4 regions of the Acidovorax sp. FG60 genome follow, and region 1 is predicted to be linked to each of the others. Evidence: predicted binding sites of a transcription regulator. Region 1 holds the regulator's gene; each other region holds the start of a gene.
The links. Region 1 encodes sigma-54, which starts transcription at its own class of promoters, with help from an activator protein. Its sites were predicted from a motif close to TGGCANGNAANCTGCTTT; they were not measured.
Positions count from the first base shown of each region.

Region 2: the regulator sigma-54 is predicted to act here: its motif matches at 3,463-3,480, upstream of ACODS0_RS24315 (ANTAR domain-containing response regulator).
Region 3: the regulator sigma-54 is predicted to act here: its motif matches at 1,081-1,098, upstream of ACODS0_RS23205 (ammonium transporter).
Region 4: the regulator sigma-54 is predicted to act here: its motif matches at 3,342-3,359, upstream of ACODS0_RS08000 (pilin).

Region 1 is NZ_JBMDJC010000005.1:17,138-21,974, reverse strand. It holds gene ACODS0_RS09035 (acyl-CoA thioesterase) at 1-367, opposite strand, end outside; gene ACODS0_RS09030 (RNA polymerase factor sigma-54) at 435-2,024, opposite strand; gene lptB (LPS export ABC transporter ATP-binding protein) at 2,024-2,821, opposite strand; gene lptA (lipopolysaccharide transport periplasmic protein LptA) at 2,833-3,486, opposite strand; gene ACODS0_RS09015 (thiol:disulfide interchange protein DsbA/DsbL) at 3,595-4,251, opposite strand; gene ACODS0_RS09010 (SPOR domain-containing protein) at 4,332-4,837, opposite strand, start outside.
Region 2 is NZ_JBMDJC010000024.1:37,390-42,226, forward strand. It holds gene ACODS0_RS24300 (ABC transporter ATP-binding protein) at 1-89, opposite strand, end outside; gene ntrB (nitrate ABC transporter permease) at 86-1,036, opposite strand; gene ACODS0_RS24310 (CmpA/NrtA family ABC transporter substrate-binding protein) at 1,073-2,317, opposite strand; gene ACODS0_RS24315 (ANTAR domain-containing response regulator) at 2,825-3,451, opposite strand; gene ACODS0_RS24320 (branched-chain amino acid ABC transporter substrate-binding protein) at 3,657-4,823, shown strand.
Region 3 is NZ_JBMDJC010000021.1:55,080-59,916, reverse strand. It holds gene ACODS0_RS23205 (ammonium transporter) at 1-1,047, opposite strand, end outside; gene ACODS0_RS23200 (sulfite exporter TauE/SafE family protein) at 1,413-2,171, shown strand; gene ACODS0_RS23195 (transporter substrate-binding domain-containing protein) at 2,426-3,190, shown strand; gene ACODS0_RS23190 (amino acid ABC transporter permease) at 3,316-4,098, shown strand; gene ACODS0_RS23185 (amino acid ABC transporter ATP-binding protein) at 4,095-4,837, shown strand, end outside.
Region 4 is NZ_JBMDJC010000004.1:177,757-182,593, reverse strand. It holds gene ACODS0_RS08015 (fused MFS/spermidine synthase) at 1-512, shown strand, start outside; gene ACODS0_RS08010 (hypothetical protein) at 552-1,331, opposite strand; partial or broken gene ACODS0_RS08005 (IS3 family transposase) at 1,365-2,625, opposite strand; gene ACODS0_RS08000 (pilin) at 2,739-3,278, opposite strand; gene ACODS0_RS07995 (MBL fold metallo-hydrolase) at 4,051-4,837, opposite strand, start outside.

The DNA of each region.
Region 1 (4,837 bases):
TGCCGATGAAGACGATGCCGATCTTGCCGCGCGCCACCTCGCGGCCTGAGGTCTTCTCGGTCATGCAAAAGACCAGGTCAAACCCATAGCGGTTGAAGTCCGCCGGGGCCATCTCCACGCGCATGGTCTCGCCATGGAAACCTTCGGACTTGTACTGCGCCACGATGTCGCCGACCACGATGGACAGCCCGCCCACGTCGGCCTCGGGGTAGCCCAGCGACTGGAAGAAGCGCACCCGCGCTTCAGAGACCAGGCTCAGCAGTTGCGCGTTGTCCAGGTGCCCGCCCTGGTTCACGTGGCTGATGTAGATCTGCAGCTCGGTGGCAAAGCCGAAGTGCGGGGGGAGGTCGAAGACGATGCGGGCCATGGTGGGGTGGCGGATAGAAAAACGAAAAATTCAAACAGGGCGAGCCATGCGCCCCCAACCGGGGTACCTACAGCGCCTTGCGCAGGTTGGCCGGCGCGATCTTGAGCGCCTCGCGGTACTTGGCCACGGTGCGGCGTGCGCACTCGATGCCCTGCTCCTTGAGCATCTCGGCGATCTGGCTGTCGGACAGCGGCTTGGCGGGGCTTTCTGCGGCCACAAACTGCTTGATGAGGGCGCGCACGGCGGTGCTGGACGCGTTGCCGCCGGTCTCGGTACCCAGGCCCGAGCCAAAGAAGTACTTCAGCTCATACGTGCCAATTGGCGTGGCCATGTATTTGGCGGTGGTCACGCGGCTGATGGTGGATTCGTGCAGGCCCAGTTCGTCGGCGATGTCGCGCAGCACCAGCGGGCGCATGGCCAACTCGCCGTGGGTGAAGAAGCTTTTTTGCCGCTCCACGATGGCGCGCGAGACGCGCAGGATGGTGTCAAAGCGCTGCTGGATGTTCTTGATGAACCAGCGCGCCTCCTGCAGGCGCTGCTGCATGCCCTGGTGGCCCTCGCCGCCCTTGTGGCCGCGCAGGGCGCCAGCATAGATGTCGTGCACGCGCAAGCGCGGCATCACATCGGGGTTGAGGCTGACGATGAAGTTGTGCTGGCCGTCGCGGCCGTTAGCGCGCCCGGCTTTGCGCACGATGACGTCGGGAATGATGATGTTGCGCTCCACGTCGGCAAAGCGACGGCCGGGGCGAGGCTCCAGGCGAGCGATCAGCGCCATGGCGGCGCGGGTGCGCTCTTCGCCGTCGCCACACAGCTGCGTCAGGCGGCGGATGTCGCGGCGGGCCAGCATCTCCAGCGGCTGCTGACAAATGCGCAGCGCGGTCTGCACCGTGTCGGGGTCAGCATCGCTGTCCTCGTCGGCAGCCAGCGCCGTGAGCTGCAGCGTCAGGCATTCGGCCAGGTTGCGCGCACCCACGCCGGTGGGCTCCAGGCTTTGCAGCAGGCGCTGGGCCACGGTGAAGCGGTGCACCAGCTCTTCAATCTGCTCCAGGTCGTCCGGCCCGGCCAGGCTGATGGCCAGCTCTTCCAGCGGCTCTTCGAGGTAGCCGTCGTCGTTGAGCGATTCAATGAGAAAACGCAGCGCTGCGCGGTCAATCTCTGACAAGCGCAGCGCCAGTGCCTGACGGTGCAAAAAGGCGGTCAGCGATTCATGCGAACGGGCCAGCTCGGTGGCGTCGGCCTCGTCGCCTTCGGAGTCGTTGCGGTTGCGGGCGGGCGCATCCCCGCCCCACTCCGCGTCGTTGGGCGCCATTTCTACCGTGCCGTCACCGCTCCAGTCAGGCTCGTCAGCGCCAGCACTCGGTGTTTCAGCATCATTTTGGCCTTCAGCGCTTGTGCTGCTTGCGCTGTTAGCTCCTGAAAATATAGCATCATCGGCGCTGTACTCATCGGGCTGCGCGGGCGTGTCGGCGGCTTCGAGCCCAAACTCCTCGCGCGGAGCTTCGTCGGCATTGCGTTCGAGGAACGGGTTTTCGTCGAGCATCTGCTCGACTTCCTGCGAGAGTTCGAGCGTGGACAACTGCAGCAGCCGGATGGACTGCTGAAGCTGGGGGGTCAATGCAAGATGCTGCGAGACGCGCAGCGAGAGTCCAGGCTTCATCACATCCTGAAGTGTTCGCCAAGGTAAACACGTCGTACCTCGGCGTTGTCCACGATCTCGGACGGCGTGCCCTGCGCGAGCACGCGGCCATCGCTGATGATGAAGGCGTGGTCGCAGATGCCCAGGGTTTCGCGCACATTGTGGTCGGTGATGAGCACGCCGATGCCCCGCGCCTTCAGGAAGCCGATGATGCGCTGGATCTCGATCACGGCAATGGGGTCGATGCCGGCAAAGGGCTCGTCCAGCAGGATGAAACGCGGTTGAGTGGCCAGGGCCCGGGCAATCTCGACGCGGCGGCGCTCGCCACCGGACAGGGCCATGGCGGGCGAGGCGCGCAGGTGGTCCACGCGCAGCTCCTGCAGCAGGGCCGTCAGGCGCTCCTCGATGGCGTCGCGCGAGAGCGGCTGGCCGTCATCACCACGCTGCAGTTCCAGCACGGCGCGCACGTTCTCTTCGACCGTGAGTTTGCGAAAGATCGAGGCTTCCTGAGGCAGGTACGACAGGCCCAGGCGCGAGCGCCGGTGGATGGGCATGTGGGCCACCGATTGGCCGTCGATGCGGATGTCTCCCTCGTCGCTGCGCACCAGGCCCACGATCATGTAGAACGAGGTGGTCTTGCCCGCGCCGTTGGGGCCGAGCAGCCCCACGACCTCACCTTTTTGCACGACCAGCGAAACGTCCTTGACGACCTTGCGGCTGCCATAAGACTTCGCCAGGTGCTGCACCTCCAGGCGGCTGCCCGCCTGGGAATCAGGCCCCAGGCGGCTACCCGCCTGAGTGTCAGGACCGGTACTCACAGCGGGCCCACTCACTTGGCGCCGCCGCCAAGGCTGTTGCTGGGGCGCAGCGCCGGGGCTGAGGCCGGGGACGCCGCCTCGGGGGCCGCCGCAGCGGGCGGTGGATCTTTGGGGGCCAGCACGGCGCGCACGCGGCTGCCTGGTGCGGGGGCATCGCCCGCAGCGTTGGTGGCGGTGCGCTTGCCGTCCACGGAGAACACGTCGGTCAGGTTGTTGTAGACAATCACGGCGCCTGTGATCTCGTCGCTGAGCACAGCGCCCCGGTAGCGGCGCAGCTCGGCACGGGTGATGAAGCGCACGTTGTCGGCCTTGCCGTCGTACTCGATGACTTCGCTCTCGCCTTCGATGAACTCGTCGGGTGCTCCCGGCAGGGTGTCGCGCTTTTGCCGGAAGAAAGCGCGCTTGCCGGGCTCTGCCGTGACCACACCGTACTGGTAGCCATCGGCATCCTGGCGCACATCCAGCCGCGCGCCGCGCAGCACGATGGAGCCCTTGGTCATGACCACGCGGCCAGAGAACACGCTGGTTTGCTTGAGTTCATCGTGGCGCAAAGCGTCCGCCTCGATGTTCATGGGCTTGGCGCGGTCGGCCTTTTCGGCATGGGCCACACCGAAGGTGCAGGCCAGGGCCGCGAGCAGGAGGATCGGAAGGAGGCGATGGTTCATAGGGCACGAATCTTGCAATCATTGTAGCCACCCCGTCGCGTTCCTCCATGAAAAAAGCCCGCATGTGCGGGCTTTTGCCAATGGGAACCGGCGGCCGGGCGAAAACCGTCAGCCTTTGCGGGCCACTGTCGCCAAATGTTCCACCACCTGCAGCACGTTTTGCATGCTGCCCGCCATGGTGCCATCGGTGTAGAACTTGCCCGCCACACCCATCGAGGGCACGCCCTCCACACCGTAGGCGTCCTGCAGTTGCGAAGCACGGCGAACTTGGTTGGACACGCTGAACGAGGTGTAGATTTCCTTGAACTTGGCGGCGTCCACACCCTGTTGGGCCACCCAGGCAAAAATTTCGTCGTCCTTGGCCAGCTTCTGCTTTTCCACATGGATGGCGCGGAACACCTTGGCGTGCAGGGCTTCGAGCTTGCCCATGCCTTCCAGGGCGTAGTACAACTTCTGCTGCGGCACAAAGCTCGCGTTGAAGGCCACGGGCATACGACGGACGGAGAGGTCCTTGGGGGCGGCCTTGACCCAGGCGTCGAGCGCGGGTTCAAAAGCGTTGCAGTGGGGGCAGCTGTACCAGAAGAACTCGATCACATCGACCTTGCCCGCAGGCGCGTCGGGCGCTACCGGCTTGTCCAGCCGCCGGAAGTCCTTGCCCTCCTTGAACTGGCGGGCCTGAGCCAGCGCGGGGGTGGCCACTGGCAACGTCAGGGCGGAAGCGGCAACCGCCGAGGCGGCGGACAAAGAAAACTCACGGCGTTTCATGACAAAGACTCTCCTGTTACAGGTCTGGGGGATGTGAGCCATGCCCCCGCAAAAAGTTCAGCCACCCGAAGTCTGGCGCATCAGCGCTGCACGCGCACCAGCGCCGACTCCAGACCGGCGCCATCGAGCTTCTCCTTGAGCTGCTCGGCGTCGTCGCGCTTGGTGAACGGCCCCACACGCACGCGGAACACCGCCCGGCCATTTTGCTCACGCTCGCTCACGCGGGCCTCCCAGCCCAGCATGGCCAGCTTGGCGCGCTGCGCATCGGCGTCCGCCTGGGTGCGGAAAGCCCCGGCCTGGACAAAGTAGTCGAACGGGTCCAGATTGCCCTTGGCAGCAGCCTTGGCCACGGCCAGATCGCCCAGCGGGTCGGCGCCGGGCTTGGTTTCAGCCTTGGCCTCGGGCTTGCTGGCAGCGGGCTTGGGTGCGGGCGCCGATGCCACAGCCCGCGCATCCGGCGCGGCTGGGGTGGGCGCCGAGGCAGCCACAGCGGGCGGGGCTGCCGGGCGAGCCGGATTCTTGCCATACAAAGGCGAATTGGGATCCCAGTTCTTGTTCTTCTGGGTCTCGGCGGCGTCCATGTCCA
Region 2 (4,837 bases), on a different contig from region 1:
GTCTTGAAGGTCTGCTCGACGCCGTGGACTTCGATGAACTTGGTGCTCATGGAAGGGTGTGTGGATGCTGCCGTGGTGGTCGTGTTCATGCTTTCACCTCTTCAAACGTAAATGCGGTGGCCAGCTTGATGAGCGCAAACTCCAGCACCAGCCCGACAATGCCGATCACGAAGATGGCGATGATGATGTTCTTGACGTTGAGGTTGTTCCACTCGTCCCACACCCAGAAGCCGATGCCCACGCCGCCGGTCAGCATCTCGGCAGCTACGATCACCAGCCATGCGGTGCCCACGGCCAGGCGCACGCCGGTCAGCATGTAGGGCAGCACGGCGGGGAAGAGGATCTTGGTGGCGATCTTCCATTCGCTCAGGTTCAGCACGCGGGCCACGTTCATGTAGTCCTGCGGCACACGCTGCACGCCCACGGCGGTGTTGATGATCATGGGCCAGATGGAGCAGATGAAGATGGTCCAGATGGCGGCGGGGTTGGCGCCCTTGAACACCAGCAGACCGATCGGCAGCCACGCCAGAGGCGATACCGGCCGCAGAAGGCTGATGAGCGGGTTGAACATGCGCGACAGGAAGTTGAAGCGCCCGATCACGAAGCCCGCCGGAATGCCCACCAGCGCCGCCATGCCAAAGCCCACGGCCACGCGTTCCAGCGACATCAGCACATTCCAGCCCACGCCCTGGTCATTGGGGCCATTGCGGTAGAACGGGTTGCTGAAGATTTCCAGCGCCTGCTTCCACGTCTCCACCGGATTGGGGATGCTGCCGCCGGTGGTGGTGGATACCACCGCCCACAGACCGATGAGCAGGCCCAGGCCACAGAGCGGCGGCAGCACGGTCATCCAGAAACTGCGCGACAGGGCCGCCCAGTCGCGACTGGCAGGGGCGGGGCTCGCCGTTGTTTCGGCTTTGGACTGTTTTTGGCTTCTGGCGGTTGCTGGAGAAGCGCTGATAGCTACATTATTCATAGCGTTCTGTGCAACCACGGGGGCTGCATCCAACGGGGAGTGAAAGACGGCACTGACCATGGTGTTCTCCTTGGCAGGGTGGGCGGGGCAGGGCGCTTACGCCTTGATCTTGAAGCTGTCGGCGTACTTGGCGGGGTCTTTGCCGTCCCACACCACGCCGTCCATGAGCTTGGCGGTGCGCATCGGGTCCTTGGGCACGTTGATCTTCATGGCGCTGGCAACCGACTTGTACAGGTCCACCTGGTTGATCTCTTTGGCCACGGCCAGGTAATCGGGGTGGCTCTTGATCAAACCCCAGCGCTTGTGCTGCGTCAGGAACCACATGCCATCCGACAGGTAGGGGAAGTTCACCGCGCCGTCGTTGAAGAATTTCATGTGGTTGGGATCGTCCCAGGTCTTGCCCATGCCGTTCTGGTAGCGGCCCAGGATGCGCTGGTTGATGGCGTCCACGCTGGTGTTGATGTAGGACTTCTGGGCCACCGTTTCGGCCATCTTCATCTTGTTGGACAGGCTGGCGTCAATCCACTGGCTGGCTTCCAGCACGGCCATCATCACGGCGCGGGTGGTGTTGGGGTTCTTCTTGACGAAATCGGCCGAGGTGCCCAGCACCTTCTCGGGGTGGTCCTTCCAGATGTCCTGGGTGGTGTTGGCGGTCACTCCGATGCCATCCATGATGGCGCGGTGGTTCCAGGGTTCGCCCACGCAGAAGCCATCCATGTTGCCCACGCGCATGTTGGCCACCATCTGGGGTGGCGGCACGGTGATCAGCTTGGCGCCCGACAGCGGGTTGATGCCGGCGGCGGCCAACCAGTAGTGCATCCACATCGCGTGGGTGCCGGTCGGGAAGGTGCCTGCGAAGGTGTACTCGCGCTTGTTGGCGGCCATGAACTTGGCCAGGGACGGGCCATCCACTGCGCCCTTGTCGGCCAGTGCCTTGGACAGCGTGATCGCCTGGCCGTTGTTGTTCAGGCTCATCAGCACGGCCATGTCCTTCTTGGGGCCGGCCGTGCCCATGTGCACGCCGTACACCAGGCCATACAGCACGTGGGCAAAGTCGAGTTCGCCATTTACCAGCTTGTCGCGCACACCGGCCCACGACGCTTCCTTGGTGGGGATGATGGTCACGCCATACTTCTTGTCAAAGCCCAGCACCGAGGCCATCACCACGCTGGCGCAGTCGGTCAGCGGGATGAAGCCAATCTTGACTTCCTTTTTCTCTGGGGCGTCCGAGCCCTGGGCGTGCACCAGGGCACGCAGTGCCGGGCTCACGCCCACTGCGCCCACGGTGGCGGCCTGCAGCACGGTGCGGCGGTTGAGGCTGGTTTTCAACAGATCGGTCATGGGGCGGTTCCTCGGTGCGTTAGAAAACAAAAAAGGCGTCCTCCCCTGGCCTGGTTGCATGCGCAAACGAGCTTCGGAGAGGGACGCCTTTGTCCATGGCAAAGCCCATTGGGGGGCTTTGTGTCAGCACCGGCCCGCCATTGGGTCAGTGCTGTCAGTGGTGGGACCGTCTTTGGTCTTGCCAGGGTCAATGCAAGCAGCGTGCCAGCGTGTTTTCGCCAGTTTGGCGCCACCATTACTATGTTTTTGATAGCTGCCTAGGCATGCTGGAAAGGCGCAAACGGCCTTTTTTGGCCTGCGACGGTCAGGGTTGGTGCATGCGCGCTGGCTGCACTGCGTTTGTGCGGCGCACCATCTGGGAGAAGCTGGTTGAGCTGGGCTTGGCCTAGGCGAAGGATGCCAAGCAAGGGCCGCCCCGCAGCGAGGGCATCGTCCCCCTTCCCGAATCGCGGCAGCGATTCGAGAGAAGGGGGAAGGCGCGCAGCGCCTCAGGGGGATGTCACCTGCCTACCCCAGCAGATCCATCACATCGAGCATGCGCTGGGCCACGTCCACGAGCTTGAGGCCCTTGTCCATGGCGGTCTTGCGCAGTTTCTCGTACGCGGCCTGTTCGCTCAGGCCCTGGCGCTGCATGAGCAGTCCCTTGGCGCGGTCGATGGTCTTGCGGTCCTTGAGTTCGGTCTTGGCGTCGGCCAGCTCGGCGCGCAGGGCCTGCTCGTGCTGGAAGCGCGCCATGGCCACGTCCAGAATGGGGCGGATGCGCTGGGGCGCCAGGCCCGCCACGATGTAGGCCGACACGCCCGCCGCCACCGCGTCCTTCACGTGCGAGGTGTCCTCGTCGTTGGTGAACATCACGATGGGGCGCCGCTCGTCGCGCGTGGCCATCACCACATGTTCGAGCGCGTCGCGCGCCTCGCTTTCGGCGTCCACGATGATGAGGTCGGGCTGCAGCTGGGCGATGCGCTCGCTCAGGAAGACATCGGCAGGCAGGGTGGCCACCAGGTTGAAGTTGTTCTCCAGCAACCCAATGCGCAGCGCCCGCGACCGTTCCGCCTGAAGTACGGCGTGTTCGTCGGCGGGGTCGGCGACTGCCAGATCCGGGGCAACCACCACGATGCGCAGAGACTCGTTCATACCCAGGAGCATAAGCAATTTTTACGCCACAAAATGGTGCATCGAAGCGGTGCGTTCCGGGGTTGCAGGCTGGCAGCAGGTTGTGGCAGCTTCCAAGGCCTGAAACTTGCTAATAGTTTGTCGATGGGCAGGGCATACCCGATAGCAGCTACCCGGTCGCATCGCATATACATCTGGTCACATTGACCCATTCAAGAGGATTTGCATGAACAAGCACATTGACCGGCGGCGTATCTCTGCCGGCTTGGCCCTGACCACCATGGCGGTATCCGCGCTGCTGGTGCTGACAGGCTGCAGCAAGGTGCCCGACACCATCAAGATCGGCGTGGCCCAGCCCCTCTCCGGCCCCTTGGGCGCGCTGGGGCAGGATTTGCTCAACGGCGTCAACCTGGCCGTGGCAGAACTGAACAAGGGCGGCTACACCGTGGACGGCAAGCGTGTGACGCTGGAGGTGGTGTCGGTGGACGACAAGGCCGACGCCGCCACCGGCAAGACCGTGGCGCAGCAGCTGGTGGACTCGGGCGTGGTGGCGGTGATCGGGCACCTGAATTCGGGGGTGAGCATTGAGACGGCTCCGATTTACGCCGCCAAGGACATCGCCCAGATAGCCATATCCACCAACCCCAAGTTCACGCAACTCGGCTTCCCAACCACCTTCCGCATGGTGGCCAATGACACCTTGCAGGCGCGCGCTATCGGCTCGTTTGCCGCCACACAGCTGGGTGCCGCCCGCTACGCCGCGCTGGACGATGGCACGCCTTACGGCAAAGGCCTGGCCGACGGGGCTGCCGAGCAGCTCAAGGCTGAAAAGAAGGAAGTGGTGGTGCGCAAGTCGTTTGACGACAAGACGGTGGCTTTCGACGAACTGGCTGGCGAGCTGAAGGCCGCCAAGGTCGAGGTCATCGTGTCCACCCTCAACGACTTTCAGGCCCTGGCTCTGCTCGAAGCCCTGCGCAAGGTGGACCACACCAAGGTCAGCCTGCTGGGCGGGGACACCATCAAGACCACCGACATGACCAAGGCCATGGGCATGGTCGAAGGCGTCTACGCCACATCGCCCGTACTGGAAGCCAAGGAGTTCACCACCGGCAAGCCCTTCCTTGAAAAGTACATCGAGGCCTACAAGAAGCCCCCGGCCTATGGCGGCCACTACAGCTACGACAGCACCTATGTGCTGTCAGCCGCCATCCAGAAGGCCAAGTCGGCCGATCCGAAAGCGATCACCAAGGCCATGCACAGCATCAACGGCTATGCGCCCGTGATCGGCACCATGACCTGGGACGACAAGGGCGAACAGCGCTACGGCGCCGTGGGCGTGTATGAACTGCGCAGTGGAAGCTGGGAACTGCGCATGCGTTCGGACCGCTGGTAGCCAAGCCACCGGGT
Region 3 (4,837 bases), on a different contig from region 1:
CAAACCCGCCACCACGCCAATCACCACTGCCGAGCGCAGCGTGACAAAACCCGCAGCAGGCGTGATGGCCACCAGCCCCGCCACCAGGCCAGAGCAAAGTCCCAGCAGGGATGGCCGCCCGCGCACCACCCACTCGCCCAGCATCCACGACAAGGCACCCGCCGCTGCGGCCAGGTGCGTCACCGCCATCGCCAGCCCCGCACGGCCGTCGGCGGCCACGGCAGAGCCTGCGTTGAAGCCGAACCAGCCCACCCACAACAAACCCGCGCCCGCCATGGTCAGCCCCAGGTTGTAGGGCTCGAACGCCTCGCGCCCATAGCCCGTGCGCCGCCCCAGGAACCACGCGCACACCAGCCCGGCCACACCCGCATTCACGTGCACCACCGAGCCTCCGGCAAAGTCCAGCGCACCCATCTGGGCCAGCCAGCCCCCTGGCTCCCACACCCAGTGCGCCACAGGGGCGTAGACCAGCAGGGTCCAAAGGCTGATGAAGATCAGCATGGCGGAAAACCGCATGCGCTCGACAAATGCCCCCACCAGCAGCGCGGCAGTGATGATGGCAAACGTGAGCTGGAACATGGCGTACACCGACTCGGGGATGTGCGGCGCCACATGGCTTACGGCCAGCTTGCCGCCAGCGAGCTGAAAGTCCAGGCCCGCAAAGCCGATGCGGTCCCATCCCCCCAGCCAGGGGCTGCCCGGGGTGAAGGCCAGCGAGTAACCCGCCCCAAACCACAGCAGGCTGACCAGCGCGGCAATGGCCACCACGCTGGCCATGGTGTTGAGCACGTTCTTCTTGCGCACCATGCCTGCGTAGAACAGGGCAATGCCCGGCAGCGTCATCAGCAGCACCAGCGCTGTGGAGGTCATCATCCACGCGGTATCTGCCGCGCTGATCGTGGTCTGCGCCACCAGCCCAGGACGTGTGAGGGACAAGGAAGGCACCGCTCCCGCCGCCACCTCTGGCGCCGTCTGCGCCAGCGCACTCGCGCACAGGCCCAGACACAGCGACCCTACCCCAACGAACCGGTGGTTGACTCCCCGCATGGCGGCTCCCTTTCGCAAATTGTTACAAGCGCGATTGCACGAGCCGTGCCAACCCCAACACCCCGATTCCGCCCCTGGAAACCCGATCACTGCCCCACAACGGGGGCGGGAAACCCCCAATGCACCAGCGGAGTGCAGTCGCTACAGTTGCGGCACTCGAAAGCGCGCTTCGGTGTGCCAAGCGAGGGGCCCGAGGAGACACTCTTTCTACCAATAAACAAATTTCAAGCACCCAACGAGGTGCGTTTTTTTCCAGGCGCTGGCGATCCCAGCGCCTTTTTCTTGCCTGTTCTACGCTGGCCTCCCTTTCGCCAGTGCCCCGAGGAGTCCTGAATCCATAGCAGGCAAGCTGCGAAAATCCTGCGATGGAATGGATTTTTATTACCTTTGCCTCGCTGCTCGCAGGCTTCGTGGATGCCATCGTGGGGGGTGGCGGGCTGGTGATGGTGCCGGCCCTGTTTGCGGCTTTCCCCGGGGCGCCCCCTGCCACGCTGCTGGGCACCAACAAGGCGGCCTCGGTGTGGGGCACGGCCATGGCCACCTGGCAGTACAGCCGCAAGGTGCAGGTTCGCTGGTCGGCCATGCTGCCCGCGGCAGCGGCCGGTTTTGCGGGGTCGTTTGCAGGCGCCTGGGCCGTGACCGTGATGTCGGCCGACTTCCTGCGCAAGCTGCTGCCCCTGGTGCTGCTGGGGGTGCTGGTCTACACGCTGGCCAAGAAAGAGTTGGGGCGGCACCACACACCCCGCTTTGCGGGCAGGGCCGAAGTGCTGGCGGCCTGCCTGATCGGCGTGGTCATCGGCTTTTATGACGGCTTCTTCGGCCCGGGCACCGGCAGTTTTTTCGTTTTTCTGTTTGTGCGGCTGCTGGGCTATGACTTCCTGAACGCCTCGGCCTCGGCCAAGCTGCTCAATTGCGCCACCAACATCGCCGCCATCGCGCTGTTTGCCGCCAAGGGCCATGTGTGGTGGCACTTTGCGGTGACGCTGGCCATCGCCAATGTGGTGGGCAGCCTGCTGGGCACGCACCTGGCGCTCAAGCACGGCACGGGTTTTGTGCGTGGCATCTTCATCGTGGTGGTGAGCACGCTGATCCTCAAGACGGGTTACGACGCGTTCCTGCGCTAGCCGAGGCCCGAAGGGGCTCGTGCCCCCGGATGGCATCATGCTTGCTAAGCTGAGCTGGCCTACCACCAGGGCGCCCCGAGGTCATCGGGGTTGCCCTGCATGGCCCGAATGTGAACGCCCGTCCTATAATTTCTGCGCATTTCCGTTTGATGACGAGGCCCATCGCTGTTGGCGATGCCTGCATTCACCCGCTCCGGCTTGCCTACCCGCATGCCGGATTTTTTGTACCTGAACCACCCCCACAGGAACCTGCCATGAAGTTTTTCAAGTCTGCCGTTGTCACCGCCGTGGCGCTGTGCGCTGCCCTCGCCGTCCAGGCCCGCACGCTGGACGAAATCAAGAAGGACGGCAAGATCATCGTGGCCACCGAAGGCCAGTTTGCCCCGTTCAACTTCTTCGAAGGCACCAAGCTGACGGGTTTCGAGGTGGAAGTGGCAGAGCTGGTGGTCAAGAAGATGGGCCTGAAGCTCGAATGGAAGACGCTGGGCTTTGACGCGCTGCTGACCGGCCTGGGCCAAAGCCGCTGGGACGCTGTCATCGCCTCGCACGGCGTGACCGAAGAACGCTCCAAGGCTGTCACGTTTGCCAACCCCCACTACTGCTCGGGCGGCATCATCGTGGCCATGGACGCAAAAATCCGCAACGCCAAGGACCTGACCGGCAAGGTGGTGGCAGTGCAGACCGGCACCAGCTACCTGGAAAACGTGCAGAAGCTCACCGGGGTGAAGGAGGTGAAGAACTTCCCGCAGGACACCGACGCCCAGCGCGCCCTGATCTCCAAGCGCGTCGACGCCTGGGTGAGCGACAAGTTCGTGGCCAAGGAAGCCGCCGCCAAGAACGCCAAGGCCGGGTTCAAGCTCGGCGACATGCTGTTCATCGAACGCATCGCCCCCGCCATGGCCAAGGGCAACACCGGCCTGGCCGATGCCTGGAACAAGGCGTTTGCCGAAGTGCTGGCCGATGGCAGCTACGCCGCCGTCTCCAAGAAGTATTTCAACGAAGACGTGCGCTGCAACTGATATAAAAACACGCTACGGGGTGCGCTGGGCCTGGCCCGTTGCGCACCCTTTGCTGTTTTTGACGGCGTCACCATGGTCCTGCCGCCGGCCCGATTTCCAACCAAGACCTTCCGGTCGTCCGATCCATGCTTCTCGCTCTTTGGCCACAAGGCTGGTCCCGACAGCAGCGCAGCAATGCCACGCTGGTCGCTGCACTGGTGCTGATGGTTCTGGCCCTCTCGTTGCTGGGCCAGCTGCTTTCGTTCTTTCCTGACCCCATCGGCCCCAACGCCCAGGCGTTTTCCGAAGGCGCGCGCACCACGCTGTGGCTCACGCTGGTCAGTGGTGCCGTGGGCCTGGTGCTGGGCACGGCGGCGGCGCTGGCCCGCACCGCCCGCTGGACGGCCGTGCGCTGGATTGCCGGCGTGTACATCTGGGCTATTCGCGGCACGCCGCTCTTGGTGCAGATCCTGTTTGTGTACTTTGCCCTGCCCGTGCTGGTGCCGGGGCTGAACCTGCCCGACTTTGCCGCCGCCGTCGTGGCCCTGGGGCTGAACGTGGGCGCCTACAACGCCGAAGCCCTGCGTGCAGGCCTGCTGGCCGTGCCGCGCGGGCAGACCGAGGCCGCCAAGGCGCTGGGCCTGGGCCGCATGCATGTGTTCCTGGACGTGGTGTTTCCGCAGGCGTTCAAGATCTCGCTGCCGCCGCTGGTGAGCAACTTTGTGGCACTGCTCAAGGACTCGTCACTGGCCTACGCCATCGGCGTGGTGGAGCTGACCAATGTGGGCAACCGCATCCAGTCGGCCACGTTCCAGCCCATTGCCACGCTGACCACGGTGGCCATCACCTACCTGCTGCTGACCACGCTGGTCACGCAAGTCTCCAACGCCGTCGAATACCGCTTTGACGTGGAAGGGCGCAACCGATGACCGCAACGACCAACCAGCCCAAGCCCTACATCGTGGCCGAGCGGGTGTGCAAGTCGTTTGGTGCACACCAGGTGCTCAAGGACGTCTCCACCGTGTTCCACACCGGCGAGGTGACGGTGATCATCGGCGCCTCCGGCTCGGGCAAGAGCACGCTGCTGCGCGCCATCAACCGGCTGGAACCCCACGACAGCGGGCGCATCACCATCGATGGCGTGGACGTCTGCGACGACCTCGCCACCCTGCAGCGCCAGCGCTGCGAGGTGGGCATGGTGTTCCAGCAGTTCAACCTGTTCGGCCACATGAGCGTGCTGGACAACGTGACGCTGGCGCCCCGCCGCATTCGCCGCACCCCGCGCACCCAGGCCAACGACGAAGCCATGCAGCTGCTGCGCCGCGTGGGCATGCAGGACCACGCACACAAGTACCCGTGGCAGCTGTCGGGCGGGCAGCAGCAGCGGGTGGCCATTGCGCGTGCGCTGGCCATGCAACCCAAGGTGATGCTGTTTGACGAGCCCACATCGGCACTCGACCCCGAGATGGTCAAGGAAGTGCTGGACGTGATGCGAGGCCTCGCGCGTGGTGGCATGACCATGATTGTGGTCACCCACGAAATGGGCTTTGCGCGCGAGGTGGCCGACCGCGTGATGTTCTTCGATCAGGGCCGCATTGCGCACGATGCGCCGCCGCAGGAGTTCTTCAGCAACCCGGCCAATGACCGCATCCGCGCGTTCCTGGGCCA
Region 4 (4,837 bases), on a different contig from region 1:
GAGATTCGACGGATGATCTGGTGAAAGGGTTATTGCCAAAGGTGTACGAGCCGACCATATTGCTTCGGGCCGCAGTACCTACCTGTGGGAAAATCTGGACACCTGCGCAAAACGAAGTTTTGGCAGAACGCCTTCTGGACGTCGCAGAAATGACAATCAGCTATCTGCCACCGGAATTATTGAATGGCGTTTGGATTGAGCCAAAATGGCATCAATGCAAAATAATGCCAGATGATTTTAAGCGCACCTTCAAAATGCTGGATGCCATGGCTCGCCGTGATTATCTTGTCGTAGAAAGTGTAAGCAGGGAATGGCTTGAAAAAACGCCTGAAAGTTCAGCGCTGCGGAGGTACTTTGCGCCAGTGGCCTTGTCTAATATACTTGCCTCACTGGCTCGCGATGAAAAGTGGGAAGATGTAATTTCAACAGAAAAAGTATTGGGAAATAATGTGACATCTAAAGGCGCATATCTTCAGCAGCGCCTGTTTCTGAAAGCCATGGCAGTTGATTGACGCTTTAAGGATTGAGATTTTGATAGATAATTGCGCGGCTCAAAACCCATCGACTGCGAGATATTCTATGGGTTGAAGGGTTTTGGAATCAAGAACTGCAATCCAATCCTTGGTCATTTTGCTGGTTATTGGCAAGTAAAGTAAATCGCTCTTGTTAATATTGATTCCGTCCAATTTTCGCGCCCACACTTCTGCCGTCAATGTGCCGCGTGCTGCAAGTTCGAGTAGTGGTTTGGCGCGATATCGAATTGCATTCTCAGCCTGAGAATATGGTATCCACCAAGAAGGCCTTGCGCTGGGCTCTACGCCTTGCAATGAAAATTCAAGACTTTGCAAGCGTTCGTCTGCATCCTTTGGTTGCCGTACTGCGGCTAGTTGAATTCCTGTCGACGGTAGTGTCTGGAATTCAGGAAGTGCTCTGGGAAATTCGGCTTCATCAATTTCAACAGCCGTGACGACCACGAGACGGTCGTTCTCAAAAACCACCATGACGGGCCGCGCCTCCCAAAGCGCATGCATGCCATAGACCAATGCACCAAGCTGGATGACCCCTACCGCGGTCCAATCCACCAGCAACGCGCGGCGTGTTTTTGTTGGATTACTGAGGTAAAAATTCAACAATGGCCCGCACACTACATCTACAGCAATCAATACGGCTACAAGCGTGCTGACGCCAAGCATCTCGCCGAACGGTGCTGGATACCAGCCCTTGAAAATCCAGAGTGCTGCCAATACCGCGATGATTAAACTGAGAAGCGCGTGCCGTGCAGCAATGTGAGCCGCAAATTTCCATCGCGTTGAACTCCATACTCGATTCATTTCTTCTTGACCCGTCCTGGAATAGGTTGACACCTATGCGGGATTGAATCCCAGCCGCAATTGGCTTGCAAGAGACGCCCGGTGCATCGCATCGGGCGTTTTGTATTCTAGGGACAGGTGGGGCCGCTGCTCGTTGTATAGACGCAATGACTCGCTCACCATGGTCTTGGCCTGCTCAAGGTTTGCCGGGCGGTGCAGCAGGAATTCCATCTTCAGGATGCCGTTAACCCGTTCTGCCAAGGCATTCTGGTAGCAGTCGTAGCCATCGGTCATCGAGCAGGTGATCTCATGGCGGTCATGGATGCGTTGGTACTCCGCCGAACAGTATTGGATGCCCCGATCAGAGTGGTGCACCAGCTTCTGGCTGGTCTGCCTGTTGCGCAGAGCCATTTTCAGCGCCTGGCTGACCTGAGCAGTCTCCAGCCCTTCATGTACATGCCAGCCCACGATCTTGCGGGAATAGGCATCCGTTACCAGGCTCAGGTAAGCCGGTTTTTCTTTGGTGGGCAGGTAGGTAATGTCTGCCACCCACAGCTGTTCGCAGCCGCTAGGTACCACCTTGGCTGCTGTGTCTTTAAGTAGGTTGGGATGGCGCCGGAAGCGATGGTGGCTGTTGGTGGTCTTGTGGTACGCCCGCTTGGGCAAGACCAGCATCCGTTCATGACGCAGGATGTCGAACAAGGCATCGCGGCCGAGCTTGATGCCCGCGTGCTGCAGCGGCTCCTTCAGCATGAAGTGCAGCTTGCGTGTGCCGATGCGCGGCTGGTGTCGCCGCTTCTCATCGACCATGGCCACTACGCTGGCCTGTTGTTCATCGCGCAGCCGTTGGCAGGCCAGGGCCTTGTAGTGCGCCTGCCGACTGATGCCCATGTACTGGCAAGCCCTCACAACGCTCAGCCCTTGGACGAGCTTTTCTTGGAGGACTTGCCAGCAGGCTTTTTTGTGATGGTTACCCCATGTTCGCGCTTGAGCACATGGATCACCGCCTCAAAGAACTGCGCTTTCTCCTGCGCCTGCTTCAGTTGCACCTCCAACTGCTTGATGCGCTGCTCGGGTGTCAGCGGCTTGGATGGCTCTTGCATGGGTGTGTGGGTCCTTTGAAGCCCGATGATGCGGCCTGCCAGTCCTGGCGGCCATGCTTGCGCAGCCAGACCAGCACGGTCGAGGCACCCTGGATGCCATAGCGCTCCTGGGCTTGCCCGTACGTCAGCTCGCCTCTTTCTACCTGATCCACCACCGCCAGCTTAAAGGCCAGTGTGTAGTCCTTCTGCGTTCTCTTAACCCATTGATCCACTTGACTTTCCTTCCTGATGAACAGAAAGGTGTCAACCTCATTCAGGACGGGTCATCTCCAAAAAAAAGAGTGCCTCGGCACTCTTTTTTTACAGGCCCAAAGGCCGCTGGATTTTAACGGCAAGTGGCAGGCGCGTACTTCGCTTCGAGCGTACCGGCCTTAGCGCCAGCCATGCCGGCCTTTGCTGCAGATACCCCCGTTACGGAAGAGCAGGCCCAGTCAAGCGCACCGCTGGTGCCAGCCGTCAAAGCGGCTGCCAGGGTGACGGACGTGCCCTTGGCTGCCGTACGAACATAAGGCGAAATGACCAGCGTGTTCTTTGCCGCAGCAACCCCGGTAGCGGCAGCGTTGTATGTCACCGTGATCGGGCCGCCAGCGGCAATCTGCACGCTGTCAACAAACTTGGAGTTGGCACCAGTATTTGCATTCTGGGCATTCCAAGTCGTAACAACGTTGGCCAGTTCGGTAGTGCTGGTGCCGTCAGTGGCAATCATGTTCTTCGCACCTTGAGCCAGGTTCAGGCCTTCGGTCACGCGGGTACGCACGGTGTAGTCCTGATAAGCCGGCAGCGCGATGGCTGCCAAAATACCAATGATGGCCACCACGATCATCAGTTCGATCAGGGTAAAACCTTTTTGCATGAAACGCTTCATAAATTTCTCCTCGAGATTGAGAGCAAACACCACCTGCTGGCAGTGCCACAGGGTATGACTTCTGCAGCACTTTTTGTGCCAGGGTCCGGCTACCCCCGAGATGGGGATGAGCTGGGTATGGAGCGTGAATACGTTAACCGCCTCGGGGCAATGCTCTTGGTTTGTGACATTTTTGTCGTCCTAATTTGTCCGCCCTGACTGCCGGGATGTCTGACACGAAACCAAGAGTCGTTTTGGCATCCAGGCCTTACGCAGAAAGCCCGAGCACTTATTGCTTTTGACCAATTGGCTGACCCGCAGCTATCGCGCAAGGGGCTTTCTCGCTGGGGTCGATTTTCGCTTTCGGCGTCCTAAGCCAGATAGCCTCCTGGCTGCTCTGTTCTGTCTCTTCCGAGTGGGTGAACAACAACCACGGTCGATCGACAGGTTCTGAACGTTAGGTGTTCCCGCGAGTGTCTCGCCAAGAAAGTGACTTATGAGAAAGTTAAAGGCCCGCAGATGTGGGCCTTCTTCGATTCAGCGGACTGCAATTCAAGCATGCAGTTCAAGACGTATTTCAATGTACTCACGCCGCTTCCAGAACTCATCGACCTGCTCTTGTTGCTATTGCTCCACCGATGCAAGGTGCCCGAAGTCTGAAATCGCTTCAGGTGTTCAATCATGAGGCTTTCAGCGTTGTCCATGGCTACCTGTTACTCCCATGCAAAAGAGAAGGATTGCGGCGCAGAGTCCGCCAACGGTCGAGGCCGCAGGTCGCGCTTTTGGATGTTTCCTACACCTCTAGCACCTCGATTTTCTGAAGATCAATCAGCTGGAACGCCCCGCATTCCAGCGCGTTGGCCTCGCTCATGATGAGACCGCTTTCCTGCGGCTTGGCGTGGGTGATGTAGATGGGGAACTGGTGGGCGCTGGGGGGCAAGGCCTGCAGCTCCTGGGCCAGTGTGGCGGGTGACAGGTGCAGGCTTTTGCTGGCCAGATCATGCTCGCGGTTGCTGAAGGCGGTTTCGATGAACAGCGCGGCCACCCCGTCCTCAGACTGGTGCAGTGTGTTAACACGCTGCCAGAAGTCCGGGTTCTGGCCTCCGGTGTCACCGCTATAGACCCACCAGCCGCTTGTGCCGCGCGCAGCATAGCCCACAGCGGGCACACTGTGGCGGGCGGAGAGTACCTCCAGCACGGTGCCAGCCACGGTCAGTCGGTTGCCCACGGCCAAGGGCTGCAGTTGCAAAAAGGGCGCCTCAGGCGTCGGGATGCGGGTGAAGTCGGGCCATATGGTGTTGTTAAAGACGTGCTGGCGCAGGGCGTCCAGCGTGGCAGGCAGGGCGTGGACCTGCACGGGAGTGTTGCGTAGAGACGAAACAGCGTCAAGCATCAGCGGCAGCGCCGCGATGTGGTCGAGGTGCGAATGCGTGAGGAACACATGGTCGATGCGGCGCATCTGCTCCAGCGTGAGGTCGCCCACGCCGGTGCCGGCGTCTATCAGGATGCTGTCGTCAATCAGAAATGAGGTAGTCCGGCAATCTTTGGCAATGGCTCCGGAGCAACCCAGTACGCGAACC